Regions from separate parts of the Fictibacillus sp. KU28468 genome, predicted to be linked through region 1. Evidence: predicted binding sites of a transcription regulator. Region 1 holds the regulator's gene; each other region holds the start of a gene.
What was found. The regulator Rex, encoded in region 1, represses fermentation and respiration genes when NADH is low (regulators of the CRP and FNR family bind a similar motif). The targets are predictions, from matches to a motif close to TTGTGAAATATTTCACAA.

Region 1 (10,644 bases):
CTGTCCCAGATCTACAAGGGAATGGCTGCACTTGCTGAAGAATATGATATGGATCTGATCGGCGGCGATACCGTTTCTACGAAAGGTCCTCTTGTTTTATCTGTGACCGTATTGGGCCAGGTAGAGCAAGGAAGGAAGCTTTTGAGAAGCAACGCTGAACCTGATGATGTTGTTTTTGTATCAGGCCCGGTCGGAGATTCTGCGGGTGGATTGTCCCTGCTTTTAGAACGATCCCACCAAGGTGAATTCAGCACAGAGGAAGCTCTCCTTGTCAAAGAGCATCAGCTTCCTTTGCCACATGTGGGGGCAGGGAGGATCTTGGCGAAGTCCAATAGACGAGTGGCGCTGAACGATATCAGTGATGGCGTGGCCAGCGAAGCAAATGAGATCGCAGAAGCGAGCGGTGTTTCGATCACACTTTTTCATGATAAACTTCCAAAAAGTGCAGCCATCCAGTACTATCCCAGCAAGATGCAGGACGAATGGATGCTGTTTGGCGGAGAAGATTACAAACTGATCGGGACGATGTCTCCGGATGCCTTTCCTGAAGTGCAGGCGGCTTGCGAAAAAGCCGGGATTTGTTTAATGGTGATCGGACGGGTAACAAAAGGGTCGCCCGGTGTGCTGCTGAACAGAGGAACTTCGGTTGAAAAACTGTCGAAAGCGGGATATAACCATTTTTCTGATTGAGGTGCAAGTATGGAACAACTTTTAATAACAACAGCTTCTCCTGAAGAAACGAGTGAGCTTGCTGAGAAGCTTGGAACCTTGCTTGGGCCGGGGGATGTGCTTACTCTTGAAGGAGATCTTGGTGCAGGTAAAACGACATTCACAAAAGGTCTTGCCAAGGGTCTGGGTGTAAAGCGGGTGGTCAATTCACCGACATTTACCATCATTAAAGAATATAAGGGGCGTCTGCCTTTTTATCATATGGATGTATATCGTTTGGAAGACAGCGATGAGGATTTGGGATTTGAGGAATATTTTGAAGGTGAAGGAGTAACGGTGGTGGAATGGGCACAGTTCATTGCTGACCGGCTTCCGGAAGACCGGCTGAATATTGAGATCCGCCGCACGGGAGACGAAAAAAGGGAATTGAAATTTCACCCTGCAGGCGAACGATTTATTACGATATGTAAGGAGTTAGGAAAATGAAGGCCTTAGCCATAGATACATCGAACCTCGTCATGGGTATTGCTGTGGTTGATGGAGAGAAAGTCATTGGGGATTATACGACGAACTTGAAAAAGAATCACTCCATCCGGGTTATGCCGGCGATTCATGATTTATTGAAAGAAATGAATATGAAGCCAGCCGATCTGGACCGGATCATTACGGCGAAAGGGCCGGGATCGTATACAGGAGTAAGAATCGGGGTAACAATCGCGAAAACGCTGGCCTGGGCGCTGAAAAAGGAGCTCGCAGGTGTTTCCAGTCTTGAGGTCTTGGCTCAGAACGGAAAATACTTCAATGGCTATGTCTGCCCGTTGTTTGACGCCAGGAGGACCCAGCTATATACAGGCTTGTATGGCTGTGATGAAGGCAGCTTTCAAGCGGTAAAAGAGGACCGGCTTGCATTGAGGACCAATTGGCTTGAAGAATTGAAACGCCTGGAGAAACCGGTTCTGTTTTTGGGAAACGATTTAGAGCTGCATAAAGAAAGTATTCTAGAAGAGCTCGGTGATCAAGCGGTGTTCGGTACGTCAGCTGATCATAACCCGCGCCCGTCTGAACTGGCACGAATCGGCATGGGGAAGGAACCAGAATCTGTCCATCATTTTGTTCCCAGCTATCTTCAGCTTGCAGAAGCAGAAGTGAATTGGCTGGCGGCACAGAAGGAGTAGGTGCAGACCATGGAGGAGACATACACATACAGGTTGGCGACGGTCAATGACCTGCAGGATATCATTGAAATCGAACACGCTTCCTTTACCCTGCCTTGGACACAGGAAGCTTTTTATAATGAGATTGTCCATAATCAGTTTGCCTACTACCTTTTACTAGAGACGGATGGGAAAATTGTTGGGTACTGCGGTGTTTGGGTCATTATAGATGATGCCCATATTACAAATGTGGCGATCCGCCCTGAATACAGAGGCAAGAAGCTTGGGGAAGCAATTATGAAGCAGGCGATGATACTGGCGAAGCGTTATGGTTCAGCAAGGCTCAGCCTTGAAGTCAGGGTCAGCAACTATGTAGCACAAAATTTATACCGCAAGCTTGGTTTTCAGAATGGCGGTATCAGAAAAAATTATTACAGCGATAATGGTGAAGACGCTTTAGTGATGTGGGTGATGCTTTGATGAAACAGGATGAAATTATACTGGCGATTGAAACGAGCTGTGATGAAACAGCGGTCGCGCTCGTAAAAAATGGAACAGAAATTATGGCAAATGTAGTCGCTTCGCAAATTGAAAGCCATAAGCGCTTTGGCGGAGTCGTGCCTGAAGTGGCATCACGCCATCATGTTGAACAGATTACGGTTGTGATGGAAGAAGCGCTTCAGAATGCGGGAATTACGATGGAAGATGTGACGGCGGTTGCCGTTACAGAAGGACCAGGACTCGTAGGGGCGCTTTTGATCGGTGTGAATGCGGCGAAAGCCTTGGCATTTGCCCATGGTCTTCCGCTCGTACCGGTTCATCATATCGCCGGGCATATCTATGCCAACCGGCTGATCACTGAGATGGAGTTCCCGCTGCTTGCTCTTGTTGTTTCCGGGGGCCATACTGAGCTTGTTCTGATGAAGGAGCATGGCTCGTTTGAAGTGATCGGTGAGACGAGAGATGACGCAGCTGGAGAGGCCTATGACAAAGTAGCGCGTACCTTGAACCTTCCCTATCCGGGAGGACCGCACATTGATCGGCTTGCGCAGGATGGAGAACCCGTCCTTAACCTTCCCCGTGCCTGGCTGGAAGCAGACTCTTATGATTTTAGCTTCAGCGGCTTAAAGTCAGCTGTTATCAATACCGTCCACAATGCGGCGCAGCGCGGAGAGATTATTAAGCCTGAAGATCTGGCGGCGAGCTTTCAGGCATCGGTCATTGATGTGCTTGTAGAAAAAACCGCACGTGCTGCGCGTGAGCATCATGTGAAACAGGTGCTCTTAGCAGGCGGTGTAGCAGCGAATAAAGGATTAAGAGCGGCGCTGGAAGCTAAGTTCAGCGATCTTCCCTATGAGCTCATTATTCCTCCGCTCAACTTATGCACAGATAATGCTGCTATGATCGGAGCAGCCGGCAGTATTGCCTATCAAAAAGGAAAAAGAGCAGACTGGGCACTCAATGGTGTACCAGGTCTCGATTTAGAGGCACAATAACGTAAGAATCCCTTCTACATGTGAGAAGGGATTTTTTTGTTGAGGCATTTTAGTGCTTTAGTGAGATGTGGACAAAGTTATCCACAGGGCAGGGGATAATGTGAATAAATTAAAAAAAAGCAATAAAACTGCTTTCTATGTCTGTGCATAAAATAATGTGGATAACATTTTATGCAACTGTGGATAATGTGCATAACTATGTTGATGAAAGAGTTATTATCTATAAAAGCTGTGCATAACCTTGTGGATACTGTGAATTATCGCAAAATAAAAACAACGGTGCCTGGCACCGCTGTTGTGTGTATCATTATTCTTCTTCGAGCTGGAGCAGTTCCCATTCTTCCATAAGATGCTCAGTTTCTGCTTTGATCTGTTCGATCTTTTCATTATGTTCCTGCGTTTTCTCATAATCCTGGTAAACGGCGGGATCACATAACGCTTCTTCATGAACAGCCTGCTCGGTTTCAAGCTTCTCCAAGAGGGTCTCTATTTCTTCAATTCTCCTCTGCCGCTTTCGGTCCTCGCGTTTAGCCGCCTTGTCCTGTTTATACGCTCCGGCTGAGGCGGGTTCATCCGCTTGCGGGGAGGAAGGGAGACTTTTGTTTTTTAATTCTTCACGTTCTCGCGTCTCGGTTTTTTTCGCAATATAATAATCATAGTCACCGAGATAATTTGTAATTTTCGTCCGTGAAAGCTCAGCGACCTTGGTGGCAATCCGATTGATGAAATAACGGTCATGAGAAACGAAAACTATAGTACCGGGAAAATTGATGAGTGCCTGTTCAAGAACCTCTTTGCTGTCGATATCCAGATGGTTTGTCGGTTCGTCCAATAACAGCAGGTTGGCTTTTTGCATCATCAGTTTAGCCAGAGCAAGCCGGGCTTTCTGGCCGCCGCTCAGTTCATTGACATACTTGAGTACGTCATCCCCGCTGAACAGAAAGTTGCCTAGAACGGTTCGGATTTCTTTTTCCGTTTTGTCAGGATACTCGTCCCAGAGTTCGTTCAGCAAAGTTTTATTGGAACTGAGGTTCGCCTGCTCCTGTTCATAATGGCCGATCTTCACATTGGCGCCGTAAGCGATGTTTCCTTCCAATAAAGGCAGCTGTTTTAAGATGGCCTTTAAAAGAGTGGACTTTCCGATGCCGTTTGGCCCGACAAGCGCGACGCTGTCCTGGCGGGAAACATGATAGTCAATGTTAGTGATGAGCGGCACACCGTCCTCATAACCGGTAGCGACCTGTTCAAGCTTTAATACGTCATTGCCGCTTTGGCGTTCTATATCGAACAAGAAGGAAGCGGACTTTTCATCACCAAGCGGCTTGTCCCTGACTTCCATTTTCTCAAGCTGCTTTCTGCGGCTCTGTGCACGTTTAGTGGTAGAGGCCCGGACGAGGTTTTTTTGAACAAAATCCTGAAGCTTGGCGATCTCATCCTGTTGCTTCTCATAGGCTTTCATATCCAGTGCAAGGCGTTCTGCTTTTTGTTCCAGATACTGCGTGTAGTTGCCTTTAAACTTGGAAGAGCGATGGCGGGAGATCTCATAGACCGTCGTCACGATTTTATCCAGGAAGTAGCGGTCATGCGAGACGAGCAGGATCGCGCCGGGATAGGACTGCAAATATTGCTCAAGCCATGAGAGTGTTTCAATGTCCAGGTGGTTGGTCGGCTCGTCCAATATTAAAAGGTCTGGCTTTGTAAGGAGCAGTTTAGCCAGCGCAAGGCGTGTTTTCTGCCCTCCGCTTAATGTCTGCACGGGAGTTGACGGGTCAAACCCGCTGAATTGAAAGCCGTGAAGTACCGTGCGGATGTCCGATTCGTATTGATAGCCGCCCGCTTCCTTGAACTGAATCTGCAGTTCATCATACTCTTTTAGCAGTTTATTGTAGGCTGCTTCATCTGCGGTCAGCGCAGGTTCACCCATTCGGCTCTCCATGCTGCGCAGCTGCTTTTCCATCTTCCGAAGCGGCTCGAACACGCTGATCATCTCATCCCAGATGGACAGTTCGGATTCAAGGCCAGTGTCCTGGGCTAGATAACCGGCTCGGACGCCTTTTGGCATGATCAGCTGTCCTGAATCGTAGGACATGTCACCGGTAATGATTTTTAAAAGCGTGGATTTGCCTGCTCCATTTCTTCCGACAAGCGCGATTCTGTCGCGGGTTTGGACTTCCAGCTTAATATTCGATAAAATAGGGTCAACCCCAAATGATTTTGTTAAGTCATTCACTTGCAAAATAATCAATGTATAGTCACCTCAAATTCCTATCGACGAATAACAAGGTTCACAGACTGAATGCGAAATGAGATTGAGATGCTGCTCGATTAGCCTGTATTGCTGAATTCTGTCTACTCTTAGTGTAGCTTACATAAGCAAAGCGGAGCAACTAATCAATGTTCAACATTTCGTTAGAATTAACGTGCAAATCATCCGCCGTAGATTTCAAAGATAGTGTATATTCTAGGAAGAAGGAGAAGGTTATGGAATCTTTTACGCATTTTAACGAACAAGGAAGAGCGAAAATGGTAGACATCTCCGAAAAGGATGCGACGGTCCGTACAGCTGCAGCCAGAAGCTCAATCGCTGTTAACAAGGAAATCTACACAAAAATATCAGAAGGCTCGTTTCGTAAAGGCGATGTCCTTGCCGTTGCGCAGGTCGCAGGCATTATGGCAGCGAAAAAAACATCCGACTGGATTCCAATGTGCCATCCTCTGTCCCTGACGGGTGTAGATATTACGTTTCAATGGGAAGAAGAAAATAAAGAACAGTACAGGCTGCATATTGAAGCAGCCGTGAAAACAAAAGGCAATACCGGTGTTGAAATGGAAGCTTTGACTGCAGCGAGTGCCGCAGCGTTAACCGTTTATGACATGTGCAAGGCCGTGGATAAGGGAATGATCATTGGACCAACCTTTTTGCAGAGCAAAACCGGCGGAAAAAACGGGGATTTTCAACGTACCACTTAAAAAATATGGTAAACTGTAGATAAGCTTTCTGATAGTGGAGGGCTCTAATATGAATCAGGAACAGATAAAAATACCGCAGGCAACTGCCAAGAGGCTTCCGCTTTATTACCGTTTTCTAAAAAACCTTTCCATTTCAGGAAAGCAGCGGGTATCTTCTGCAGAGCTTAGCGAAGCAGTAAAAGTAGACTCAGCAACGATCAGAAGGGATTTTTCCTACTTCGGTGCTCTCGGGAAAAAGGGTTACGGCTACAACGTAAACTATCTTTTATCTTTTTTCCGGAAAACGCTTAACCAGGATGAAGTAACAAAGGTTGCTTTGATTGGCGTTGGAAATTTAGGGACCGCTTTCCTGCACTATAACTTTATAAAAAACAATAATACAGTCATCCAGGTCGCTTTTGACGTGGATCCGGCCAAGGTAGGAAAAGAAGTAGCTGGAGTTCCGATCCATTCTATCGACAACATAGTAGCGGAGCTTCAGGAAAGTGATGTAGAAGTCGCCATCCTGACGGTTCCAGTGGGCTCTGCCCAGTTTATTGCCGACCAGCTCGTTCGGGCTGGGATCAAAGGCATCTTGAACTTTACACCTGCGCGCCTGACACTGCCAGCCGAGATCAGGGTGCATCATATTGATTTAGCAGTGGAATTGCAGTCTTTGATTTATTTTATGAAACATTACCCATCAGTTGATTTATAGATTTTCCATTTTGCAGTAAAGGAGGTGTCTGGAATGATTGGAGCAGGTAGTGCAGTGTTTATCGCCGCGGCCGCATTAGTCGTATTTGGACCGAAAAAGCTTCCGGAACTTGGACGGGCAGCAGGAAAAACGTTAAGAGAATTTAAAAATGCGACACAGGGACTCATGGATGATCATGATAACGACAAAAAAGAAAAAGAGTCTCTCCAAAACGAACAGAAGTAGCAGTTAGGATGAACAAAATGACAGATAAAAACATGCCGGTCTACGACCATTTGGGTGAATTGAGAAACCGTATCGTCATTACGGCCGTTTTCTTTTTTCTCTTTATGGTTGTGGGTCTCTTTTTTGCCAAGCCCGTCATTGTTTATTTGCAAAGTGACAATGTAGCAAAAGACATCCAGATGAACGCGTTTAATCTTACCGATCCTCTGAAGGTATATATAGATTTTGCTTTTATTATTGCGCTTTTGCTTTCCCTGCCGGTAGCGCTCTATCAAATATGGGCTTTTATCAGCCCCGGTCTTTTTGAAAATGAAAGAAAAGTAACGCTCTCTTACATTCCGGTTTCCTTTCTGCTGTTTGCAGCCGGACTGAGCTTCGGCTACTTCATTCTGTTTCCGCTCGTCGTTCATTTCATGTCGAACATTGCGAATTCGCTGAATGTCGAAGGGGAATATGGGATTAACGAGTATTTTTCATTTTTGTTCAGTTTAATACTGCCGTTTGGTTTGTTGTTTCAGTTTCCGGTCCTTGTCATGTTCTTAACAAGGCTTGGGCTTGTTACTCCTCATTTTTTACGAAAGATCAGGAGATTCGCTTATTTTGGAATTATCGTTGTGGCGGGTCTGATCAGTCCTCCAGAGCTGATTTCACACTTGACCATCACCGTTCCGCTCATCATTCTGTATGAGATCAGTATTTTAATTTCGGCCAATGCCTATAAAAAGCGGCTGAAAGCAGAAGAAGAAGCTATGCTTGATCTAGAATTGGAAAAGACACATCTCGATTAGCGGGGTGTGTTTTTTTACTTGAAAGCTTTGCATAGATGTAATGTCTAGCTCCAGCGCTTGTCGGACTTTAGCAGGGCGCTTGCGCTTTTCTATATGGAGGTAATAAATCATGCACTATGATGTTATTGTCATTGGAGCCGGTTCTATGGGAATGGCGGCAGGATCATTTTTATCGAAGAGCGGAAAAAGGACCTTATTGTTAGATTCATATGATCCACCGCATAATAAAGGCAGCCACCACGGGGATACAAGAATGATAAGGTATGCGTACGCTGAGGGAGAAGAGTATGTTCCGTTCGTTCTGAAAGCACGGGAGTTGTGGAGAGACCTGGAGAAAGAGACAGGCAGAGAGCTGTTTCTTCAAACAGGCGTCTTGAATGCCGGGGATCATCAATCCAAATTCGTTCAGAACATTATCTCCAGTTCAAAGACCTATTCTCTGCCCCTTGAAGTGTTGTTATCGCATGAAGTGAACAAGCGGTGGCCGGGAATGACATTGCCTGAAAACTACATAGGATGCTATGAGCCAACGTCCGGAGTGCTAAAATGCGAGGAATGTATCGAAGCTTATCGAGAGCTTGCAGAAAAGTACGGAGCAGAGGTTCTGACCAATCATAAGGTTAAAGAACTGTATATCCAAGGCAAGAAAGTAACCGTTAGGACGGAGGAACAGACATTTTCTTCAGATGCCCTGGTAGTTTCGGCAGGAGCGTGGTCTGGGCCTCTCCTTGCCAAGCTAAAGCTGAATCTTCCTCTTAAACCGGTGAGAAAAACATTTGCCTGGTTCGATGCCCATGAAGAACTTTATAAATCTCAATCCTTTCCAGCATTTGCTGTAGATACACTTCAAGGTCTTTATTACGGCTTCCCAAGCATCAACGGTTCGGGGCTAAAGACGGGGCGGCATGATGGAGGCGATCGAATCAATCCGGATGAGCCATTAGCTCTTTTTGGTGAACAAGAGGAAGATGAATCCGATCTTGCTGGTTTTTTGAACCGCTATATGCCAAAAGGCGGGCCGTTGAAATTCGGTAAAACCTGTATGTACACTATGACGCCAGATGAAAAATTCATCATCGATTTGCATCCGAACCATTCTAACGTGGCCATTGCCTCAGGCTTTTCAGGACATGGTTTTAAATTCAGCTCTGCAGTAGGCCAGGTTTTAAGCGAATTAATCATAGCGGGAAAGAGTGAACAAGATATTTCTTCATTCTCCATCCGCCGATTTGAAAAGAAGTAAAAAAACCGGTTCCTTTAAAAGAGGACCGGCTTTTGTGTTACTTCTTATATTTTTTTATGTGGCGGTGCAGCCTGTAGTACTTGATCGCATTGGCAAAATCAAAGGTCGCCACAAGCATGGTGATCAGGGTCCAGATCCCGGTGACGCCGTATTCATTGGAATAATGAATGGCGAGCCAGGTGAAAAGGATGCCCATGACAGTATATAAACCGCTCATAAAAAATGGTGATGTTCTCATTAGAAAAGTCCCCCAATAATCATTTGCATTTTCTCCGCTTTATCCTGCAAGTCATTGATCTTATCAGCAAAAACCACCTGTACGAGCATGACGAGGGTATTCATGGAGACATGGGCGACAATGGGAACGAGCAAGCGTTTTGTCCGTACATACAGGAATGCAAATACAAATCCCATGGCTGTATAAACGAGCAGATGGGTGAAATCAAAGTGTACCGCTGCGAAAATCAGTGAGCTGATAAGCGCTGCGATCACAAAGTTAAACCGTTTATACAGGCTCCCGAAAATAATTTTTCGGAAAATGATCTCTTCCAGGATCGGACCGGCAATGGAGGTCACGACCATAAAGTAAGGAGTGAGTTTCGCAATCTTAACGAGCATTTGAGTATTTTCAGAGCCTGGCTTAATGCCAAGCAGTTTTATTTCAATAAGTCCGGCAATTATCTGCGCCCCATAAGCCATGAAGATTCCGAGAATGGCCCAGCCGACAGCGGATGAACGGGATACGCGCCCTCCTCGTAAAGACGGGTCTTTCATATCGGGAATGAGGAGAAGAAGAACGATCACAAGAGCAGCGAGAAAGCTGATGGTTCCCCAAAGTCCGGCCCAGTGATCCCTTGGAATGCCAAGAGAATTCAAGAGGGGGTAACCGACATAGCCTGACAGCTGCATCAGTACATAAGTGAGTACAATCCATAAGTAACGCTTCGTCAATGTATATTACTCCTTTAGTTAGGTTCGGTATGGTCATGTCTTCAGCATTCCCATGTATCTCCCTATTCTAACATAGATTGCTTGAAAACATGGCATGGGACCCCCTTCATAAATTTTTCTTAAAACCATCAGGTCTATACTTGCAAAGTGGAAAAAAATTATTTATTATAGGAAATGGAGTTAGCACTCGTTTAATCAGAGTGCTAATAAATTTAAACTTTCTATTATTTTGAGGAGGGTGTTTCACTTGTTAAAGCCACTAGGTGATCGTATTGTGATTGAGCTTGTAGAAGGTGAAGAAAAGACTGCAAGCGGAATCGTTTTACCAGACTCTGCAAAGGAAAAGCCGCAAGAAGGCAAAGTTGTTGCAGTAGGTACAGGCCGCGTAACTGAGCAAGGAGAACGCGTAGCGCTAGAAGTCTCTGAGGGAGATTCTATCATCTTTTCAAAA
Region 2 (10,644 bases), 320 kb from region 1:
TTCTGAAATTGTAAACCTTGCAGGAACGTATATGAAAGATCCAGCAGAGATTACGGTGAAGAAGACACAAATCACCTTAAATGAAATCAGACAACGTGTTATTGAGACGACAGACCGCTCAAAGCAGGATGACTTGAAGCTGCTTCTGGAGCTGCACCGTCCGTACCTTGCTATTATTTTTTGCCGGACGAAGCGGCGGGTAAGCAAGCTGAATGAAGCTTTGAAGGAAGCGGGATACCAGGCAGACGAACTGCATGGCGATCTTACCCAGGCTAAACGGGAAGCGGTGATGCATGCCTTCCGGCAGGGAGAAATCCGCTACCTGATCGCTACAGATGTTGCGGCAAGGGGCCTGGATGTTGAAGGTGTGACCCATGTCATCAATTACGATATTCCTCAAGATACAGAAAGTTATATCCACCGTATAGGACGAACAGGACGAGCCGGCAGCAAGGGGCTTGCCGTGACGATGGTTGCGGCAAAAGACCGCAATTATTTAGAGTTGATCGAAAAAGGAATTAAGCAGAAGATACAAAAACAGCGGCTGGAAAAACCGGAAAAAAAGAAGGAAGGAAGCCGCTCTGAAACGAATGACAAGATGCAGAGCCGCCGTGCGGGTGCAAGACAGCAGTATCAGAAAAGCAGCAGAAAGCCACGGAGGCGCTGACAACCGTACAGGAGAAGGATCGCATGAAAATTTTACTGGTTGAAGACGATCGCCGTCTCGCACGGTTAATCATGAGGATGCTGGAAAACGAAGGGTACAGGCTGGTTCTGTGTGAAGATGGTGACACGGCATTTGATCGAGCGCTTGAAGAACCGTTTGATATCATAATCCTGGATTGGATGCTGCCAAAAAAAGAAGGTGTCTCTGTCAGCAGGGAGCTCCGGAAAGAAGGCTATCAGGGGGCTATTTTGATGCTGACGGCAAGGGATCAAGTGGATGACCTTGTTCAAGGATTTGATGCGGGGGTCGATGATTACCTTTCCAAGCCGTTTGAATTCAAAGAGCTTTTTGCTCGGATTACGGCTTTAGGGCGAAGAAGAAGCTTTTTATATGAAGATAACTGGGTGATGATCGGTGACCTGCAGCTTGATGTACAGCACCATATGCTTAAACGGGGCGATGAAGAAATTCAGCTGACGCCAAAAGAATTTCAGCTGCTCGTCCTGTTTGCCCGCCATAAGAATCAGGTGCTGACAAGGGAAAGCATCCTTCAGCATGTGTGGGGAGCAGACAGCGATGTGACGATGAACACGCTTGAAGCCTTCATTAAACTGCTGAGGAAAAAGCTGGATCCATCTGGAGAGAAAAAATACATTCAGACCGTCCGAGGCATCGGGTATCGAATGGAGAAAGAATAATGCTGAATCATCTTAGAAAGAAACTCACATGGAACTACAGCAGCTGGTTTTTTGTAACTCTCCTTATCGTCTTGGCCGTTCTTTATTTATTGGTAAAAAGCATGCTGTTTGAGACAGCAAATGAAGACATTCAGGACATCCTGCACTATGAACTGGCGAAATACAAAGATCAGGACGATACTCTTGAAAGAAAAGAGACCTCGCGATCGCTGTATTTTACTGAAACCGTGCAAAAGTTTCCTCATAGAGCAGCCGTACAGCCAAAAGGGAAGGAAGCCCAAGCTTTTCGCGCATTTGTCCGAGGTCAGAAGTGCTGCCGCTCAGAAGGGCAGTTAGAGAGCTTAAGCATGCATTCGAGGGACGAGATGCACATCATTTATGCCAGTGCTCGCATCGACAAAAATACCATGCTTTTTGTAGGAAAGAATATTAGCAGCATTCATGAAAAAATTGAGCATTGGTTCTTTTCCCTTGCCTTAATCGGGCTGGCCGCATTAATTATTTCCGTTATTATGGGAGATCGGCTGGCAAGAAAAGCGATGAAGCCGATCATTCAGAATATTGAAGGGAAAAAAAAGTTTATTGCTGACGCTTCCCATGAACTTCGAACGCCTATCAGTATATTTTCTGCCTCTCTTGAGGTTTTGGAACAGGAAGAAAAAGATAAACTTTCACCTTTTTCTCAGGAAACGTTGAATGAATTGAAGGATGAGATCCGCCATATGAACGGGCTTGTCGCCAATCTACTTACACTGGCCAAAGAGGATGCAGGGCAAACTAAGATGAACAAGGCGTCCTTTTCGTTTGCAGAGCTGGCTGAAAAGGTCATCCATCAGTATCAGCGGCTGCATGAGGGTAAAAGGCTGTTTGTCTTAAATATGCCTGATGACAAAATCCTGGTAGAGGCTGACCGGGTAAGAATAAAAGAACTGCTTCATATCCTCCTTGATAATGCCTCCAAATATTCAGATCCAGGGTCTTCTATATACATGACGGTAGAGAAGGAAGAAGGAAGAATCCTGAGCTTTACGGTTGAAGATAAAGGAGCAGGAATTCCAACAGAAGAAATTCCTTATCTTTTTGACCGTTTTTACCGGGTGGAGAAAGGGCGTTCCCGGCAGACTGGGGGTGCGGGTCTTGGATTGACCATTGCAAAGGTGATTACAGACCTTCATCATGGGACGATTGGGGCTGAAAGCGAGCTGGGAAAAGGTACGGCATTTACAGTGAAGCTGCCTATTTTATCGTAAAACTTTTGAGGAACTTCCGTTTTTTCAGCTAAAATTCAGTTTCTGCTTTTATCATTAGTTATACGAATACTAAAAGGAGCTGACCAGTATGTTATCTACACCGCTTCATCCTGTGCTTGTACATTTTCCGATTGCGCTGCTGATCATTGGAGTTTTGGCGCAGATTATTGCGATATGGAAGAAACCATTTTTTGATCAAATGGCGCTGTACTTGTTTTCTTCAGGTTTTGTTATGGGAATTGTAGCCTACATTTCCGGTGACGGAGCTGAACACTTCCTAAGAAAACAGGTCGGGCACAGCATCGAGAGTGGCGTTCAACCGCATGAGACGTATGCGCTCATCACCCTTTTCATATTTGGGGCAGTTATACTGCTTAAATTGCTACATCGCTTCCGCCTGATTCCGCCACTAATGCCGATCGTGCTTATTCTCTCTCTTGCAGGAGCAGTAACGCTTTCGATTACAGGCCATTATGGAGGAAAGATGGTCTATCATCCGGAATCGATAAAAACAACGTCGAACCATGAAGAATAAACGTTCCATGTGAAACATTTGTCATGATTTTAATTTAATCTTTAAACTTGGTTTAAGCTGTCCTTTTAAAGGAAATAAAGAATTTAGAACGGTAAAAAAGTCGCCGAACAGGCGGCTTTTTCATTTCGTACAGGGATAAATCGTGAAATGGAAGAGCAAGAAGTAAATTCCAAAAATATGAACATTCTTTGATAAATATGTGATAAACTAGTGAAATTTACATGAAGAACTTATGACAGTTCATAAAAGATGGTCTATTTTTGGGGGAAATTTGTTATTATGTGAACGAAAGCACAAACTTAGTAAGTTTACAGTGAGAAATCTCACATATATGTTTACAGGAAGGAAGGTGGGCCTAGTGTTTAAGCGGTTAAGACCGTTTTTTGCGTTAGGACTTATGCTGTCCGTATTTTTCTTAGGCGGGTGCAGCAATTATATAGTTCTAGATCCGAAAGGACCTGTTGCGGCTCAGCAGAAGGATCTTATTCTTTATTCTATAGGATTCATGGCACTTATTCTACTTGTAGTGTATATCCTGCTCACGGTGATTGTTGTTAAATACCGTGAAAACAGAAAAGATATGTCCAACTGGGAACCTGAACAAGAGGGAAGCAAGAAATTAGAAATACTCTGGACGGTTATCCCGATTCTTATTACAATCGCTTTGTCTATTCCGACGATTAAGACCATTTATGATCTTGAGAAACCGCCGCAGGCTTCTGCGCACCAAGAACCGATCGTCATTACGGCGACGGCAGTTGACTGGAAATGGATTTTCTCTTATCCGGAGCAAGGCATTGAAACCGTCAACTACATTAATATCCCGGAAGACCGGACGGTGGAATTCAAGCTGACTTCAGCAGATTCCATGTCGTCATTCTGGGTTCCTGCACTTGGGGGTCAAAAGTACGCGATGCCAGGTATGGAAACAACGCTTTATCTGCAGGCGGATCATAAAGGCAAATTTGCAGGTCGAAATGCAAACTATAATGGTGAAGGATTCACCCACCAGATTTTTGATGTGAATTCTGTTTCACAGACTGATTTTGACAAATGGGCAAAAGATACGAAGAGCAAGGCGCCTGAGTTGTCTAAAAAGCAGTATGATCAGTTAATGCTTCAAGGCGAAGCCAAGAAGATGACATTCTCATCTACACATTTAAAATGGGTAGATCACGCTAAAGATAGAGACTATGCAGTGAAGACCCGTGAACGCTTAGGAGTAGTTCCGCAAAACCCGCACGGTTCAAAAGCGAAAGATGCGAACAAGCCGGAACAAGACTCTCATGGGGAATCTCATTCTCATTAATAGAGGAGGCACTAAATTATGAAATGGGATGAATTTTTTGTTACCGGTGACCCGCTGATTTACGGTGCGGACGTTTCCATCGGTTTAACAGTAATCGGACTTCTATTTTATCTGACATATTTTAAAAAATGGCAGTGGCTTTGGAAAGAATGGCTCACTACCGTTGACCATAAAAAGTTAGGAATCATGTACATCGCTTCTGCGGTTCTTATGCTATTCCGCGGTGGTGTCGATGCATTGCTAATGCGTACACAGCTTGCTGTACCGGATGCGAAATTCCTTGATGCCCAGCACTATAACGAAATCTTTACAACACACGGTACGATCATGATCATCTTCATGGCGATGCCGTTCTTGATTGGTTTGATCAACGTAGTTATCCCGCTTCAAATTGGAGCACGTGACGTTGCATTCCCTTATTTGAATGCCGTAAGTTTCTGGACGTTCTTTATCGGAGCAATGCTCTTTAACATCTCGTTCGTTATCGGTGGATCACCATCTGCTGGTTGGACAAGCTACATGCCGCTTGCCGGTAATGAGTTAAGTCCTGGACCAGGGCAGAACTACTACTTGCTCGGTCTTCAGATCTCCGGGATTGGTACCCTGTTAACGGGTATTAACTTCCTGGTAACGATTTTAAAAATGCGAGCGCCAGGCATGACATTGTTCAGAATGCCAATGTTCACTTGGTCTGCACTTATTACTATGGTCATCATCGTGTTCGCGTTCCCTATTCTTACAGTAGCGCTTGCACTTATGACATTTGACCGTTTATTCGGAGCTCATTTCTTCACGCTTCAAGGAGCGGGGATGGATATGCTATGGGCGAACTTGTTCTGGCTTTGGGGCCACCCGGAAGTATACATCGTTATCCTTCCTGCGTTCGGTTTGTTCTCAGAGATTATCAGTACATTTGCCCGCAAGGTGCTTTTCGGTTACAAAGCGATGGTATGGGCGATGGTCCTTATCGCAGCATACAGCTTCCTGGTTTGGGTCCATCACTTCTTCACAATGGGCTCAGGAGCAGCAGTTAACACTGCATTCTCGATCAGTACCATGCTGATTGGTATTCCGACCGGTATTAAGATCTTTAACTGGTTGTTTACGATGTACAAAGGTAGGATCTCATTTACGACACCAATGCTTTGGGCACTAGGATTTATCGTAAACTTTGTTGTCGGTGGAGTAACGGGTGTCATGCTTGCGATGGCTGCAGCTGACTACCAGTACCATAACACGTACTTCCTTGTATCTCACTTCCACTATGTATTGATCGCCGGAACAGTCTTTGGGTGTTTCGCAGGACTTGTATTCTGGTATCCGAAAATGTTCGGCTACAAGCTGAATGAACGTATTGGTAAATGGGTATTCTGGTTGTTCATGATCGGATTTAACGTATGTTTCTTCCCGCAGTATTTCCTGGGCCTTGATGGAATGCCTCGCCGTGTTTACACGTACAGCGCAGCATCAGGCTGGGGAGATCTTAATATGGTCTCTACTGTAGGAGCGTTCGTGATGGGTATCGGATTCCTGGCCCTTGTTTATAACATCTACTACAGCTTCCGTTACTCAGAGCGTGAAAACACTGGTGACTCTTGGGGTCTTGGACGTACACTTGAGTGGGCAACAACGTCAGCTGTACCGCCGCACTATAACTTTGCGGTTACTCCAACTGTAAAAGGTTTGGATCCGGTTGAGACTATGCGACATGAAAACCATGATGTAACACCAAAACTCGCTGATATTAAACCGATTCATATGCCTGATAACTCAGGAGTACCATTTGCTATGGCGTCCTGCTTCTTCGTTGCAGGTTTCGGATTAGTGTTCGAATGGTACTGGATGGGGATTGTCGGATTGATCGGCGTATTCATTACCCTAATCATCCGCTCATTTGATAAAAATGAAGGTTACTATGTAAGTGTTGAAGAAATAAAAGAAACTGAACGGATTACCGTTTAAAGGAGGCGTGAACAATGGCACATGCAGAAGTACACGATCATAACACGCCTTTAGAATATCAATCAGAAACCGGGCGCTTGAATATTCTCGGTTTCTGGATATTCCTTGGGGCGGAAATTGCGTTGTTCTCTACGTTGTTTGCAACCTATCTCACTCTGATGTACAGAACTGCAGATGGACCTACACCACATGAGCTCTTTGAACTCAAAGGTGTATTGATTGAAACATTCCTGCTGTTGACCAGTAGTTTTACATGCGGTATTGCGATTCATGAAATGCGTAAACGCAACAGAAAAGGACTATTTGTCTGGATGATCATCACGCTCGCACTTGGGGCTGGATTCCTGGGCTATGAAATCTACGAGTTCGTCACTTACGTACATGAAGGTGCTGCATTAGGAACAAGCGCGTTCTGGTCTGCATTCTTCGTTATCGTAGGAACACACGGACTTCACGTAACAATGGGTATTGCATGGATTACCTTAATCTTGATACAGGTGGCAAGACGAGGATTGACGCCTCAGACGTCAGCGAAAGTCTTTATCTCAAGTTTATATTGGCACTTTCTTGATGTTGTGTGGATCTTTATCTTCACTGCCGTGTATTTGACAGGGATGGTGTTGCACAATGGCTAATCCACAAAATCAAGCTGTATCAAACGAACATGGCGGCATACCTTGGAAACACGTGGTTGGTTATATCCTGTCCATCGTTCTTACTGCATTAGCTCTATGGGTAACATTTAAAACAGGCTTTTCTAAACAAACCATTCTTATTATCATCTTTATCTTTGCGTTCTTGCAAGCGGCTCTTCAGCTTCTCATGTTCATGCATATGACAGAGAGCTCCGAAAAGAGCAGCTCGCTTACCAGCAAAACCCAGACAGGAAACATCTTGTTTGCTGCATTCATCGCGATCGTTATCGTTGCAGGTACTGTATGGGTTATGTCTGCAGGACATGCACATATGGATCATCACAAGATGGACCATGGCAAGATGGAGATGGATGGAAAGCATAAGATGGATGACGATATGGACGGAATGGACATGGATCATTAAGATCTGCCGGACGTCAGCACAAAGAAAGCTCCTTGCAGAATTCCTGCAAGGAGCTTTTTTATGGTTACTTATTTAGATTCACGGTAAATTTTACGTCGTTCTCTTTCACGACGGATAAACGGAATCGCATAGATTTTGAAAGCTGCAACATGAGCAAATACCACGTTGGCTACAAACACGATATTGAACAGCAGATGAGCCAGCGGATTCAAATCTCCTGCCAAGAAAAGCGCGACATAGAGCCACATGATCGCGATAAACGGAATCTGCCATAAAGCAAGCTTTCTATGATCGTGCCATAGGAATAGCGGAGTAGCCGTGGCCACGAATAGATATACAACATACACATCCATTACAATCAACTCCTTAAGTAGATGACAGCGTTTGCAATTGTGACGAAGTTAGGTCTGTTTTGTGAACATTTTGTTACATTTAGTATACCACGTTTTCAAAAATATACTACAGAAAATTTAGAAAATAGGACTATTTTCTATAAAAAATTCCAGTTGTACAGTTAGCCTGTAAGCTTTGAATGACGTGTGGCATAAATGTTTTGGGTTTTTATGGTTGAGAAAAAGTCTGAATAATTAGTTAGAATCAATTATTTTGAGTTAGAATCAATAACTGGTCCTTTTGGTTCAATTATCTCCTTCTTTCGTTCAATTATTCTCTCATTTGGTCAAAAACGGCAAAAGAGACGCTTTTCCTTATAAAAAAGGGGCTGTCCAAGAAGTCTGTAAGCTGTTGATTTCCGTTCCAGGCTGCTCTCTTTTACCGGCGCGAGCTCCTACTTTCGCGGGGCGTGCGGTGAGCCTTACCGGCGTGAACGCCTGCTTTTTGGTGCAAGCACCGGCGGGAGTCTCACCTGTCACGCTAGTCCCGCAGGAAGGAAAGCTTCGGCAGCGTTATATTGCACGAAGAAAATGTGAAGTTCATTTTCGAGGAGTCTCGCATCTTCCACTTCAATTAACTTTTCATTGAAGATTTTTCAAGCCAAAAAAGGGCTGCCTGAAGGTCAATTTTCGACTTTCTGGACAGCCCCTTTTATAGCACTACCGATTATCTGATCTGTCCGTCACCGGTCATGCAGTACTTTGTCGTCGTGAGCGCTGGTAAGCCCATAGGGCCGCGTGCATGAAGCTTTTGGGTAGAGATGCCGATTTCAGCCCCGAAGCCCAGCGCAGACCCGTCAGTGAAGCGTGTAGACGCGTTATGGTACACGGCAGCTGCATCGATGCGGCTCATAAAGATTTCTGCTGTGGCAGCGTCTTCTGTGACGATGGCTTCAGAATGCTTTGTACCGTAGCGGTCGATGTGTTCAATCGCTTCTTCCGTGCTCTCTACGGTTTTGATCGCGATAGAAAGACCAAGGAATTCTTCTGCCCAATCCTTTTCGGAAGCTGGAACAGCATCGGCGAAGGCAGAAACAACAACCTCGTCGCCATGAACGGAAATTCCATGTTCCTTCAGCACGTTCTCCAGCACAGATTGATACTCATTGAGCCAGTCTTTATGAACGATCAAGGTCTCTGCTGCGTTGCACACCGCAGGACGGTCGGTTTTCGCATTAATGAGTATATTGAGGGCTTTCTCCAAATCAGCCTCTTTATCAACATAAATATGGCAGTTTCCAACGCCTGTTTCAAGAACAGGAACCGTCGCTTCGTTCACAACCGTATTGATCAAAGAACCGCCTCCGCGTGGAATCAGTACGTCAATATGTTCTTTCATCGTAAACAGCTCACTTGAGGCTTTTCTATCTGTTGTTGCAATCAATTGAGCGGCATCAGCAGGAATACTGGTTTTAGCCAGCCCCTGCTGAATGACCTGGATAATGGCCTTATTGGAATGAATGGCGCTTGAACCGCCTTTTAAGACGATTGCATTGCCTGACTTTAAAGCTAAGCCGGTAGCATCCACAGTGACGTTTGGCCGTGCTTCATAAATCATGCCAATCACTCCGAGCGGTACACGTCTTTGTTCAACCCTCATTCCGTTGTCGAGGGTCCATTCACTGACAGTCTCACCGACAGGGTCATCCTGGCCAGCTACTTGTCTGAGTCCTTCGGCAAAATCTGCAATTCTTTCCTTTGTAAGAGAGAGTCTGTCCATAAAGGCTTGGCTGAAGTCCTTCTCCCTGCCGTTCTGCAAGTCTTTTTCATTTTCATTTAATATAAAGGAAGCCTGCTCTTCAAGCTCATCAGCTAATATGAAGAGCGCCTCGTTCTTATCCTTTTCACTCAGTATTGCAAGTTCTTTTGCGGCCTTTTGCGCTGCCTTCGCCTGTTCTTTTACATTGGTTTTATTTTTCACTTCAGATTCTAAAATACTCATCCAACGCCTCCTTAAGATAATAGTGGTACAGCTAACTGGGTGTGGCACACAAGATCAGCATTATGAATGGCTTCTTGCGGATCAACATCGATAATGTCCGCGATCTCGTCATTGGAATGCCCTTTAATCTTGATCAGCTGTCTTGAAGAATAATTGCTCACACCTAGGCCGATTTGTAAGCCGTCCAAATCTTTAATTCGCACAACGGCACCTTTTTTAAAATAGCCTTCTACATATTCAATGCCGTCGGGATACAGGCTTTTGTGTTCTGCAATCTCGTCTTTTGCTTCATTCGATACAATAATTTCTCCTTCAGGACCGGAATGAAAAGCAATCCACTGTCTTCTGACATCCAGGTTTTCTGAGTCGTCTTTTGGTGTAAAGTACGTTCCTTTAGCTGTTTCCTGAACCGCATTATAGATAATGTGGGGTACTGCTGCATCTCCTAAAAATGAAGGAATGCCCGATGCCATCGCAATCTTGACAGCATCTATCTTGGAACGCATGCCGCCGGTTCCGACCTCACTTCCGGACTCACCGGCTGAAGCTTCAATTTCTGGTGTGATCTCATATACTTCTTCTAAAAGTTTTGCGTCTGGATTGCTTCTTGGATCATCTGTATATAACCCGTCGATGTCTGATAAGATCAGCAGCTGGTCGGCATTTACAAGCCCTGATACTTTTGCTGAAAGGGTGTCGTTATCACCGAACTTCAGACGTTCAACGGTAATCGTGTCATTTTCATTAATTATAGGAACGATACCGCGATCCAATAATACATTTATCGTATTGCGCGCGTTGTTGTATCGTTTTCGGTCAGAAAAATCACT
Region 3 (10,644 bases), 1.1 Mb from region 1:
TGGCGTTCAGCCGCACGTTTGGCTGCCTCTTTACGGGCTGCTTCTTCACGCTTGCGCTGTTCAGCTTCTCTTTTTGCTCTTGCCATCTCTTCTTTTACCGCTTTTTCCTGTGCGGAAAGAATTTGATTTTTCTCTTCAATACTTGTCACGTCTTCATGAAGATGCGTTTCCTTCTTCTTTAATGAAGCGGACAGTCTGTTTTTTGCTTCTTTTTGGGCGCTGAGCTTATCATTCAGCCCATTTAATTCCTGAAGCTTCGCATTCAAGGAATTCAGCTTTTGTTCTACATGCTGTTTATCCTGTTCAACTGCTGCTTTATCTCGCTTTTGATCTTCCAAAATGGACTTATCAGATTCTGCGATCAAATTTAATGAGATCAAGCGGTCAAGGAAATCACCGAAGTTTTGTGAGCCAAGTACGACATCAAGGTACTTCACCGCTCCGCCACTTTCATACATGGAACGGACACGCTCTTTTAAGATCGCATCGCGTTCTTTGATGCGTTTTTGAATCTTGGCAATTTGGTCTTTCAAGCTTTGAATCTCGTTTTTCGTATCATTGATTTCTGTTTTTTTCGTCTGAATATCGTTCAGCGTCTGCTGCAGAGTAGACTCAATTTTTTGCAGTTCCTCAAGCACCTGGTCCTGCTGTCCTTGCACGTCTTTAATTTCTGCGTTCTTTTTTTGTTTTTTGGCCTGGTTTTCAGCTTGCTTTTGATGTATATCACTTAACGTTTGCGCGTTAGCAGAAGTGTATGTAAAAGCGCTCAAGCCAATGCTTAGAGATAATAACCCCTTTAATATCTTTCTTTTCAATGGTATTGCCTCCTCCATACGTTCTCCTACACCCTCTTTTAATCCCAAGTGCAATTATATCATTTAGATAATAGAGTTTTTGGGCAATTACATTACAACTATATTTCAAATTGTTACAAAACTCGCGAAAATAACCTAAGAAATGTAAGAATGAGTGATTAATTGACATAAATGATGGGTTTTACTTTGCAGGAACTGACAATGAATGAGGATAATGTAGGGGTTTTTGTGGAAATTAAGCCGGTTTAGTTGAGCGCAGTTATCTGAATTTTTAGTTTGGATCAATTATTTTGAGTTACGCTCAATTAAATGTTGTTCGGCTCAATTAATTGAGCGTACGGTACAATTCCTCTCCTTTTCTGCTCAATTCTTCACATAAACTCCCCATCCGCTCTCCTCCCTCCATAAAACCACCCTTCTAAAGCAGGAAAATCTACTAAAAAAGAGAAATCTATCTAATAAGGAGTGTTGCTATGATCGTCAAATCTATACAAAATCCCTCTTATCATCAAAAAACTAGAAGCCTTGCTTCGCAGACTGCCCCCAAACCATCCAAAACGGCCAATCATCGAAAAAGAGCGGGCCAGCCGGTTCAAAGGATACCGCAGCGAACAGTCCCTCGACTTTTATCTGCAAGAATTTCCATCGAAGGACCATCTATTTTCAGGCTTACTTCTTTTTGACGAAACACATCAACAGCAGATTCGTACACACGAAGGTAAAGAAGAAGGATTTGCATATCCGATCATACAAATCCACCGCCATAAAAAGCTGTTAACCGAATGGCTTACAAAGAACCGTCTACCACCGCTCCCCATTGAATGCCTCGTTGTTATCAGCAGTCCCCGGACCATCATTCGAATCAAAGGCAGTCCTGGTAACCTCAAGTACATTACCCGAAGCTCTTTAGTCCCTAAAAAAATAGAACACCTTAACCAACTGCACACAAATGAGATTCTGAGCAAAAAGCAGTTAAAACGGTTGTCCACTCTTCTTATCAAACAGCATACACCTAAAACATTCGATCCCCTCGAATACTTCCTCATACCTCCAACCGACCTTCTCACCGGCGTGCATTGCCCGGTATGTTTTACCCTTCTCATGAAAAGAAAAAGAGGAAAATGGGTCTGCATCGCCTGCCTTCATTCTTCAAGCGATGCTCACATTTCCTCTTTACAAGATTATTTTTACTTATTCAGCCAAGGATCACCAATCAGCAGTGCCGGCACTTTCTCCAGCTTTCATCTCGATTTATCGCTCATGATCTGCTTTCCGACATGCAGCTCCAGCACACAGGAACTACAAAAGGTAAAGTCTATTCCCTTAATGAACCTGAGAATTAAACGTCATGATCCAGATGGAGCCGGCTACGATCGTGAACACCATGACAGCTCCAAGCACAAGTGCCATCACATGATACCTCGGCTTCTCTCCTTCTCTAATGTGCATGAAGAAGAAAAACTGAATGATGAGCTGCAGTAAAGCGATCAAAAGAATGGAAACCGTCAGCATGCTCTTGCTCATCAACTGCTGGATCACAAGCCACAGCGGGATGATCGTTAAAATGATGGAAAAGAGAAAACCCATAATGTATGTCTTTGCTGAACCATGGTTTTCATGTCCGTTCATCTACATCACCCCCAACAGATAAACAACGGTAAAGATGAAAATCCAGACGACATCGAGAAAATGCCAGTACAGACCGACAATCGTTACTTTTTCTTTGGTCAGATGGTCGATGCCGTGCCTCCCGATCTGAACCATTACACCAATCATCCAGATCAAACCGAACGTGACGTGAAGTCCGTGCGTTCCGACCAGTGTAAAAAAGGAAGAAAGAAACGCGTTAGTGGATATCGTTGCTCCCTCAGCTGCCATTTTGGCAAACTCCGTAATTTCAAGTCCCACAAAGGACATACCGAGCAATACGGTGACCGCCAGCCATGCCATCAGCTGTTTTTTGTTTCCTTTATGCATCGCGAGTGAAGCAAGCCCGCTCGTAAAGCTGCTTGCCAAAAGGATGAAGGTTTCAGCAGTAAAGCCCTTGACCTCAAACAGCTCATGCCCTGTAAGATCTCCATCTGTGTGAGTCCTCAAGACGGCATATACAGCAAACAAACAAGCGAAAATGATACAGTCTGTTACAAGAAAAATCCAAAAGCCCAGCAATTTAAACGTATCGTGATGCGCCTCGTGGCGGGTATCCATAGACGTTACCGATTGTGCCATCACACGACCCTCCCTAAAGAAGCTTCCGTCCGCTTGATTTCATCTACAGGAATGTAGTAGTCCGTTTTCCGCTGGAAGGAACGGGCCAGCAAGCAGATGGCTACACCAGCCAAGCCGGCGATTCCTACCCACACCCATTCAAAAGTAAGCCCAAATCCAGCTACAAACCAGCACGCCGCCATGAAAAATGGAATACCTGAGTTTTTAGGCATGTGGATCGGTTCAAACTCTTTATTTTCTTTTTCAGATGCAGCTCCATGCTTATGTTCCTTCATATCCCACCAGGCATCATCACTCTTCACCCCTGGAATATGGGCAAAGTTATAAAGCGGAGCAGGAGATGGAATGGACCACTCCAGCGTCCGGCCGTTCCACGGATCTCCTGTAAGATCGCGCTCGCCGTTCTTGATGCTGTAGAGGATCTGCCACACCTGGAACACGAAGCCGATTCCCATAAGGAACGCGCCACCCGTGGAAACAAGGTTGTACGGCGCCCAGCCCATGTCCCATCCGTACGTATAGACACGGCGGGTCATGCCCATGAATCCAAGCGCATATTGCGGCATGAAGCATACATAGAACCCGATGTTCCATGTCCAGAATGCCCATTTGCCGAGGCGGTCGTTCAATTTAAAGCCGAACATTTTCGGCCACCAGTAGTAGAGTCCTGCCAAATACCCGAAGACGACCCCGCCAATCAAGACCTGATGAAAGTGGGCAATCAGGAAATAGCTGTTATGGTACTGATAGTCAGCCGGCGCAACAGCCAGCATGACCCCTGTCGCTCCCCCAACGACAAAGCAGGGAATAAAAGCGAGCGTCCAGAGCATCGGCTGCGTCATGCTGATGCGGCCGCGGAACATCGTGAACAGCCAGTTGAATACTTTAACACCGGTTGGAATACCGATTGCCATCGTTGTTATGGCAAAGAACGTATTCACATCGGCTCCGGCACCCATCGTGAAAAAGTGATGGACCCACGTAAAGTAGGAAAGTACACTGATGATCATCATGGAAAATACCATGGATTTATAGCCGAAAATTTTCTTTTTCGAGAAGGTGCTGACGACCTCTGAGTATATACCGAACGCCGGCAGCACTACGATATACACTTCTGGATGTCCCCACATCCAGATCAGGTTGACATACATCATCGGGTTTCCGCCTCCGGTTGCCGTAAAGATATGGGCACCGAAAAAGCGGTCAACAAACAATAGCGCCAGCGTTACCGTCAATACAGGAAACGCGAAGATGATCGTGATGCAGCTGGCCAGTACAGACCAGGAGAACAGCGGCATCTTCATGAGTTTCATGCCGGGAGCACGCATCTTTAAAATGGTGACGAGAAAGTTAATTCCAGTTGCCAGACTTCCAATCCCAGAGATTTGAATTCCCCAGATATAGAAGTTTTGTCCCGGCCCCGGGCTTCCCGCAAGTTCGGATAACGGCGGATAGCTCAGCCAGCCGGCATCCGGCGATCCTCCCACAACAAAGGATAAGTTGAACAGCATGGCGCCAAAGAAAAACAGCCAGAAGCTCAGCGCGTTCAAGAACGGATACGCGACATCGCGCGCTCCGAGCTGCAGCGGCACCACAATGTTAAACAGTGCAAACATAAAGGGCATCGCCATAAACAAAATCATGATTGTGCCGTGCGTCGTAAAAATCTCATTGTAATGCTGTGAATCCAAAAAGTGTGAATTCGGGAACGCCAGCTGCATTCTCATGAGCAGTGCGTCAACTCCTCCCCTGAACAGCATGAGGAGGGAGGATACCAAATACATAATTCCGATTTTTTTATGATCAACGGTTGTGAGCCACTCGCGCCACAGCCAGCCCCATTTTTTGAAAAACGTAAGAAAAACCAAAATACCAAGAAGCGTGATCACAATGGCAACATCCGCGCCATAAATCAGCGGATCACCGGTTACAAAAAATCCTTTCGCCTTGTCTGCCATCTGTTTTTCCCCCTTTCTTCTTTTCTATTATTTATCGTGGTCCATCATCGACATGTCATGTCCCCCGTGCTTCATCTCAGGCTTCATATATTTGCCGCCGTTGCGGTCGATCGTGTTATGAAACAAGGATTCAGGATACGAAGAAAATGATTGTTTCTCTGCCAGTCCTTTTTTCGTCAGCAGATCAAATCTCTCCTGAGTTAGCGCCGGAGCTGATTTTTTAATTTGTTGTGCCCATTGGTTAAATTCAGCCTGCGGCTTGGCAACCACCTTAAATTTCATATGGGCAAAACCTTTTCCGGTAAAGTTGGCACCAGATCCGAAGTACGTTCCCGGCTTGTCTGCCTGCAGCCAGAGCCTCATCGCCATTCCCGGCATCGTATATTCTTGTCCGCCAAGCTCCGGAACCCAGAACGAGTTCATCATCGAATCCGATGTTAATTGGAATTGAACTGGAACGCCAGCCGGAATTTCCGCGTAGTTGACGGTCGCAATTTTTTGATCGGGATACTGAAACAGCCACTTCCAATCGAGTGAGGTGACCTGAATGGTAATCGGTTTTACATCTGTCACCGGCGGTTTGACAAGAAAATACGTTGTTTTGGCAGTGTAAACGCCTAAAATACAAATGATGATGACCGGAATTCCCCACCACACGATCTCCAATATTTTGCTGTCATTCCACTCTGGCGTATACGGTGCTTTATTGCCCGGTTTGTCACGGTACCTGTATACGATATAAAACAGCAAAACTAAAACCGGTATCACCACAGCGGCACATAAAACCGCTGACAATACAATTAAGTCAAGCTCCTTTTGCGCGACAGGGCCGGACGGATTAAAGACGAGATACCGCCGGTCGCATCCTGTTAGAAGTGCTAACAGGGTGATGCCCAGAGCAGAAATCTTCCAAAGATAGCCGGACGTATGTTTCTTCATGTGTGACCTCTCCTTTCATAACCTGAAACAGTGTTTCTATCTTCCTGACGGAGTGTAATAAGTACTATTTCATGCTATAACGGAGGGGCGTTTCTCATATGTGATATAAATCACACTTTCATAAAAATAAGGCTTGTTCTGCTTCATTTGTCACAAAGTGGACAAATGAGGCCGCAGCAGGAAAAAATACTGTCACGCCATCTGGGCATCTGCATAGGGTATGGTAGTGACCATCTGCCAATAGAAAGAGGGTAAACTATGGTGCAAAACTTGGATTACACATCACCAGCCACTCAATACACCGCCGATGTCAGCAGCAACGTGTTCACCAAAGACCGCGAGAATTATATAAATGTTTTGGGGATCCAGCAGTTAAACACGTTGGACAATGTTTCCTTATTGGATATTTTCTTGAGCACCAATAACGTCGTCGAACCTCATTATCACCAAAATGCCGCAGAGCTTGTGTACTGCATTTCTGGTTCTGCTGTTGTTTCCATCTTCAATCCGTTTACGAAACAGTTCCATCACTATTCGATCGGACCCCGGCAGGTTGCTAACGTTCCTCAAGGCTGGTGGCATTATGAAGTGGCTGCCTCTGACCAAACCCACCTGCTGGCTATATTCAATTCACCGACACCGGATGTCATCCTGGGTTCCGATCTATTAAAATTCACCCCGTCCAACATCATGGCTCACACATATTGCATGAATGAAAAACAATGGATCCAAACGGTCGCACCCGTCCAGTCCACCACGTTTATCGGGCCGCCGAAAAACTGCAGTGGAGAACAACGCCAAGATCAGTATTATCCAAGCCATTATCCTCAGACTTTCTATCATCCGCCATATTAAAACGGCAAAAAAAAAAGGGGCTGTCCAAGAAGTCTATAAGCTGTTGATTTCCGTTCCAGGGTGCTCGCTTTTACCGGCGCGAGCTCCTACTTTCGCGGGGCGTGCGGGGAGCCTTACCGGCGTGAACGCCTGCTTTTTGGCGCTAGCGCCGGCGGGAGTCTCACCTATCACGCTAATCCCGCAGGACAAGGAAGGCTCCGGCAGCTTTTTATCGCACGGATAAAATGTGAAGTTCATTTTCGAGGAGTCTCGCATCTTCCACTTCAATTAACTTTTCATTGAAGATTTTTCAAGCCAAAAAGGGGCTGCCTGAAGGTCAATTTTCGACTTTCTGGACAGCCCCTTGCTTGTTATTTTCCTGTTTTCGCGAACGTTGCAATACGTTCTCCGATTTCATCACGGACTCGCTGGAACACCTTCCATTTTTCCTCTTCTGTTCCTTCCGCTTTCGCCGGATCATCAAATCCCCAGTGATTCCTTTTTACATGCAGAGGAGTCATCGGGCACTTGTAAGCCGCATCCCCGCAGAGCGTGACAACAAGATCTGCGTTATTTAAAATATCCGGATCAATGATGTCAGATGTTTGATTCGAAATATCAATCTCCACTTCATTCATCGCTTTTACCGCATTGGGGTTCAAGCCATGTGCTTCAATCCCTGCGCTTTTTACTTCCCATTCTTCACCAAGATGCTTTTTAGCCCAGCCTTCTGCCATCTGGCTTCTGCATGAATTTCCGGTACATAAGAAATAGATTGTTTTTTTAGCCATTCTCAAACACTCCTTAACTCAATTTAATGAAGGATAATTAACCATAGATAGAGACCTGTCAACGTTATAAACAAGGTTGGAACGGTTAAAACGACCCCAATTTTAAAGTAGTATCCCCATGTTATTTTCACGCCTTTGGTATTCAGCACATGAAGCCATAATAATGTAGCTAACGAACCAATTGGTGTAAGTTTCGGCCCCAAGTCCGAACCGATTACGTTCGCATAAATCAAGGCTTCCCTCATGACACCTGTCGTATGGGTATCAGATATGGCTAACGCATCAATCATAACGGTTGGCATATTATTCATCACAGAAGAGATGACTGCTGCGATAAAGCCCATTCCAATCGTTCCTGCAAATAGTCCATGATGTGTGACGGATTCAATGGCACTAGCCAATAGATTGGTAAGTCCTGCATTTCGCAAACCATACACGACAACATACATACCGATAGAAAAGAATACGACCGCCCAAGGTGCACCTTTTATTACTGTTCTTGTCTGGATGGCTGAGCTTTTTCTTGCAGCTGCCAAGAAAATAACCGCGATGACTCCTGCGATGAAGGATACAGGCACCGAGAAGAATTCTCCTATAAAGTATCCAGCGAGCAGAACAGCTAGAACATACCATGACAATGTAAACATTTTTACATCTTTAATGGCCTCTGCCGGTTTTTTCAGCTGATTGACATCGTAAGTCTTTAGTATGCTTTTTCTGAAATAAAGATAGAGTACAAGAATGCTTGCCAGCAGACTAAATAGATTGGGAATGATCATACGGCTGGCATACTCCGAAAAACTGATGCCGAAAAAGTCAGCTGACACAATATTCACCAGATTGCTGACGATCAGCGGCAAGGAAGTCGTATCTGCAATAAACCCGCTGGCCATGATAAATGGAATCACCATTTTGTGCTCAAATTTCAAATGGCGAACCATTGCTAAAACGATCGGAGTCAAGATTAACGCAGCTCCGTCGTTGGCAAAGAAAGCGGACACCACTGCTCCCAATACCGTTACCAGCAAAAACATTCTGATCCCGTTTCCATTTGCATAGCGGGCCACATGAAGAGCCGCCCACTCAAAGAACCCTACCTCATCTAAAATAAGAGAAATAATGATAATAGCAACAAATGTGAGAGTAGCGTTCCAAACAATTCCCGTTACATCTATTACATCCTGAAAGGAGACCACTTGAAAGAGCAAAGCAATAAGAGCTCCTCCACAAGCTGACCATCCAATACTAAGACCTCTTGGCTGCCAGATCACAAACGTCAGTGTGGCTAAAAAAATGATACTGGCAATAATGACTGCACTCACAAATATAATACCTCCTTAACTATCACAGGAAATTCGTTTTCCCTGTGCCTCTAATTCTTCTATACGATACTGCTGACTCGGTAAGCTCTGAATGACTTGCAGGACAAACGAAAGAAAAGGATAAGCAGCATTTAATGAATAATAGATCCATTGCCCGTTTCTCCGTTCTTTAACTAAACCGATATCCCTTAACTTTCGCAGGTGCTGACTAACGGCTGGCTGGCTCATCTGAAACAGATCGACAAATTCACAGACACAGCATTCGTTCTCAGACAATATTTTCACCATGGCTAACCGTGTTTTATCGCCTAATAATTTTAGTATGTTAGCAGCGGTTTCCAATTTTAATTCTTGACTGGCCATCCCGCAAGCACCTCCAATATCATCACATTATCCGTCATCATCATATAAGTATATCCTTATGTACGCAACCATAAATTCGTATCAACAAAAAGTCACCTGCCAGAATGACAGGTGACATAGTATGATTTAGCAGCAAGACGCTGATTTTGTTGGTTCATGTACTTCTCTATCACTCTTCGTATAAAAGAATTCCCACTCATTCCCGTCTGGATCCGTCACCCAAAATTTATCTTGAGTGGCATAGCAGCAGTATACATCCATTTCTTCACGGGCAAAAAATCCTAACTTCTCTAAACGATCCTTGTGTTTTATCACTTCTTCCTCGTTTTCCACTTGGAAACCGAAATGGCCGACCTGATTTCCTACTATTTCGGGTTTTATATTCTACTTGATTTAAGAGATGATAAAAAGGAGGTCTCATCACTTGAGACCTCCCTCTATTCTGTCAACCTTTTTTTCAATCCTCAATGTCTGTTTCAGTATCGATTACGTTCATAGGAAATTACGATACTACCACACTCTTCTTTTCTGTCACTTCATGCACGAACAGCAAGCCGAGCTCGTGATGTTCATTCTCATAGAGCGACCGCTGGGAAAAACGGAGCTCTCCTCTATGATCCAGAACTTCGAGTTTACAAAAGGCTGCATTAATCTGCAAAGCACGGTAGAATTCACGCTCATTATTTAAGGCGACTCCGTTCACCTTCATGATGACTTCCCCTACCTGGATACCCATCTTGGCAGCAGGGGTGCCAGGCACCACACCGAGGACGACGAGTCCTTCATTCCGGCGTGTGAAGAATGGCTTGCCGCTCTCATCACGCTGGCTGTTAATGACGGTAATGAGCTCACGGCCGAGCGTTCCTCCAATGATAGCGATAACCGCAAGCAGCGGCAAGCCAGTAAAGAAACCAACCAGCGCAATCGCCACAATAAGTGCGCCGAGAGCCAGTACTTGTTTTCCGGTCGCTTTAATCGCCTCCTGTGGAAGGGAATGAGAATTCAGCTGACGGAAACCTACCGCAAACGGGACAAGGAGAATGGAGTATCCTACAGCCTGCAATCCGAAGATCGGCCAATCTCCCTGTGCGGGTATGGCACCGATCGGGATGAGCAAAAATTGCGGGACAAGCCAGAACCTTGTTGCCTCATGCGCACCCACGTATTGACCTCTCTTGCCTTTCAACAGACGGGGAGACGTTCGGTTTGACCCTTTCCAGATGATCAAAATCCCTTCCTGAATGAGGAGGAGAGCCATTAGAATACCGAGAGCATCAAGCGGTGTGTTGCGGATATCCCTCAGCCATGTATCCAGCAGATCAACATTTGTCGAGATATGCGGGAGAACAAGTGCAACTATTGATGCGAGTCCGATCGCATAAGCCGGGTTTAA

Region 2: a site for Rex is predicted at 3,430-3,447, ahead of qoxA (cytochrome aa3 quinol oxidase subunit II). Genes of this name have one in related genera too.
Region 3: a site for Rex is predicted at 6,040-6,057, ahead of OKX00_RS04495 (ubiquinol oxidase subunit II). Genes of this name have one in related genera too.

The regions. Positions count from the first base shown of each region.
Region 1 is NZ_CP110666.1:4,186,312-4,196,955, reverse strand. It holds gene thiL (thiamine-phosphate kinase) at 1-690, shown strand, start outside; gene tsaE (tRNA (adenosine(37)-N6)-threonylcarbamoyltransferase complex ATPase subunit type 1 TsaE) at 700-1,155, shown strand; gene tsaB (tRNA (adenosine(37)-N6)-threonylcarbamoyltransferase complex dimerization subunit type 1 TsaB) at 1,152-1,844, shown strand; gene rimI (ribosomal protein S18-alanine N-acetyltransferase) at 1,854-2,303, shown strand; gene tsaD (tRNA (adenosine(37)-N6)-threonylcarbamoyltransferase complex transferase subunit TsaD) at 2,303-3,319, shown strand; gene OKX00_RS22125 (ABC-F family ATP-binding cassette domain-containing protein) at 3,627-5,564, opposite strand; gene moaC (cyclic pyranopterin monophosphate synthase MoaC) at 5,801-6,289, shown strand; gene OKX00_RS22115 (redox-sensing transcriptional repressor Rex) at 6,339-6,986, shown strand; gene OKX00_RS22110 (twin-arginine translocase TatA/TatE family subunit) at 7,020-7,211, shown strand; gene tatC (twin-arginine translocase subunit TatC) at 7,229-7,999, shown strand; gene solA (N-methyl-L-tryptophan oxidase) at 8,109-9,242, shown strand; gene OKX00_RS22095 (DUF4305 domain-containing protein) at 9,280-9,480, opposite strand; gene OKX00_RS22090 (CPBP family intramembrane glutamic endopeptidase) at 9,480-10,193, opposite strand; gene groES (co-chaperone GroES) at 10,441-10,644, shown strand, end outside.
Region 2 is NZ_CP110666.1:150,769-161,412, forward strand. It holds gene OKX00_RS00810 (DEAD/DEAH box helicase) at 1-667, shown strand, start outside; gene OKX00_RS00815 (response regulator transcription factor) at 691-1,365, shown strand; gene OKX00_RS00820 (sensor histidine kinase) at 1,365-2,615, shown strand; gene OKX00_RS00825 (DUF2231 domain-containing protein) at 2,704-3,150, shown strand; gene qoxA (cytochrome aa3 quinol oxidase subunit II) at 3,509-4,459, shown strand; gene qoxB (cytochrome aa3 quinol oxidase subunit I) at 4,478-6,421, shown strand; gene qoxC (cytochrome aa3 quinol oxidase subunit III) at 6,436-7,056, shown strand; gene qoxD (cytochrome aa3 quinol oxidase subunit IV) at 7,049-7,480, shown strand; gene OKX00_RS00850 (spore morphogenesis/germination protein YwcE) at 7,549-7,833, opposite strand; gene OKX00_RS00855 (hypothetical protein) at 8,225-8,461, shown strand; gene OKX00_RS00860 (glutamate-5-semialdehyde dehydrogenase) at 8,540-9,814, opposite strand; gene proB (glutamate 5-kinase) at 9,826-10,644, opposite strand, start outside.
Region 3 is NZ_CP110666.1:906,779-917,422, reverse strand. It holds gene OKX00_RS04515 (murein hydrolase activator EnvC family protein) at 1-815, opposite strand, end outside; gene cyoD (cytochrome o ubiquinol oxidase subunit IV) at 2,139-2,444, opposite strand; gene cyoC (cytochrome o ubiquinol oxidase subunit III) at 2,445-3,044, opposite strand; gene qoxB (cytochrome aa3 quinol oxidase subunit I) at 3,044-5,002, opposite strand; gene OKX00_RS04495 (ubiquinol oxidase subunit II) at 5,030-5,941, opposite strand; gene OKX00_RS04490 (cupin domain-containing protein) at 6,200-6,796, shown strand; gene OKX00_RS04485 (hypothetical protein) at 6,840-7,019, shown strand; gene arsC (arsenate reductase (thioredoxin)) at 7,147-7,566, opposite strand; gene OKX00_RS04475 (arsenic transporter) at 7,590-8,888, opposite strand; gene OKX00_RS04470 (ArsR/SmtB family transcription factor) at 8,904-9,251, opposite strand; partial or broken gene OKX00_RS04465 (VOC family protein) at 9,378-9,635, opposite strand; gene OKX00_RS04460 (PDZ domain-containing protein) at 9,754-10,644, opposite strand, start outside.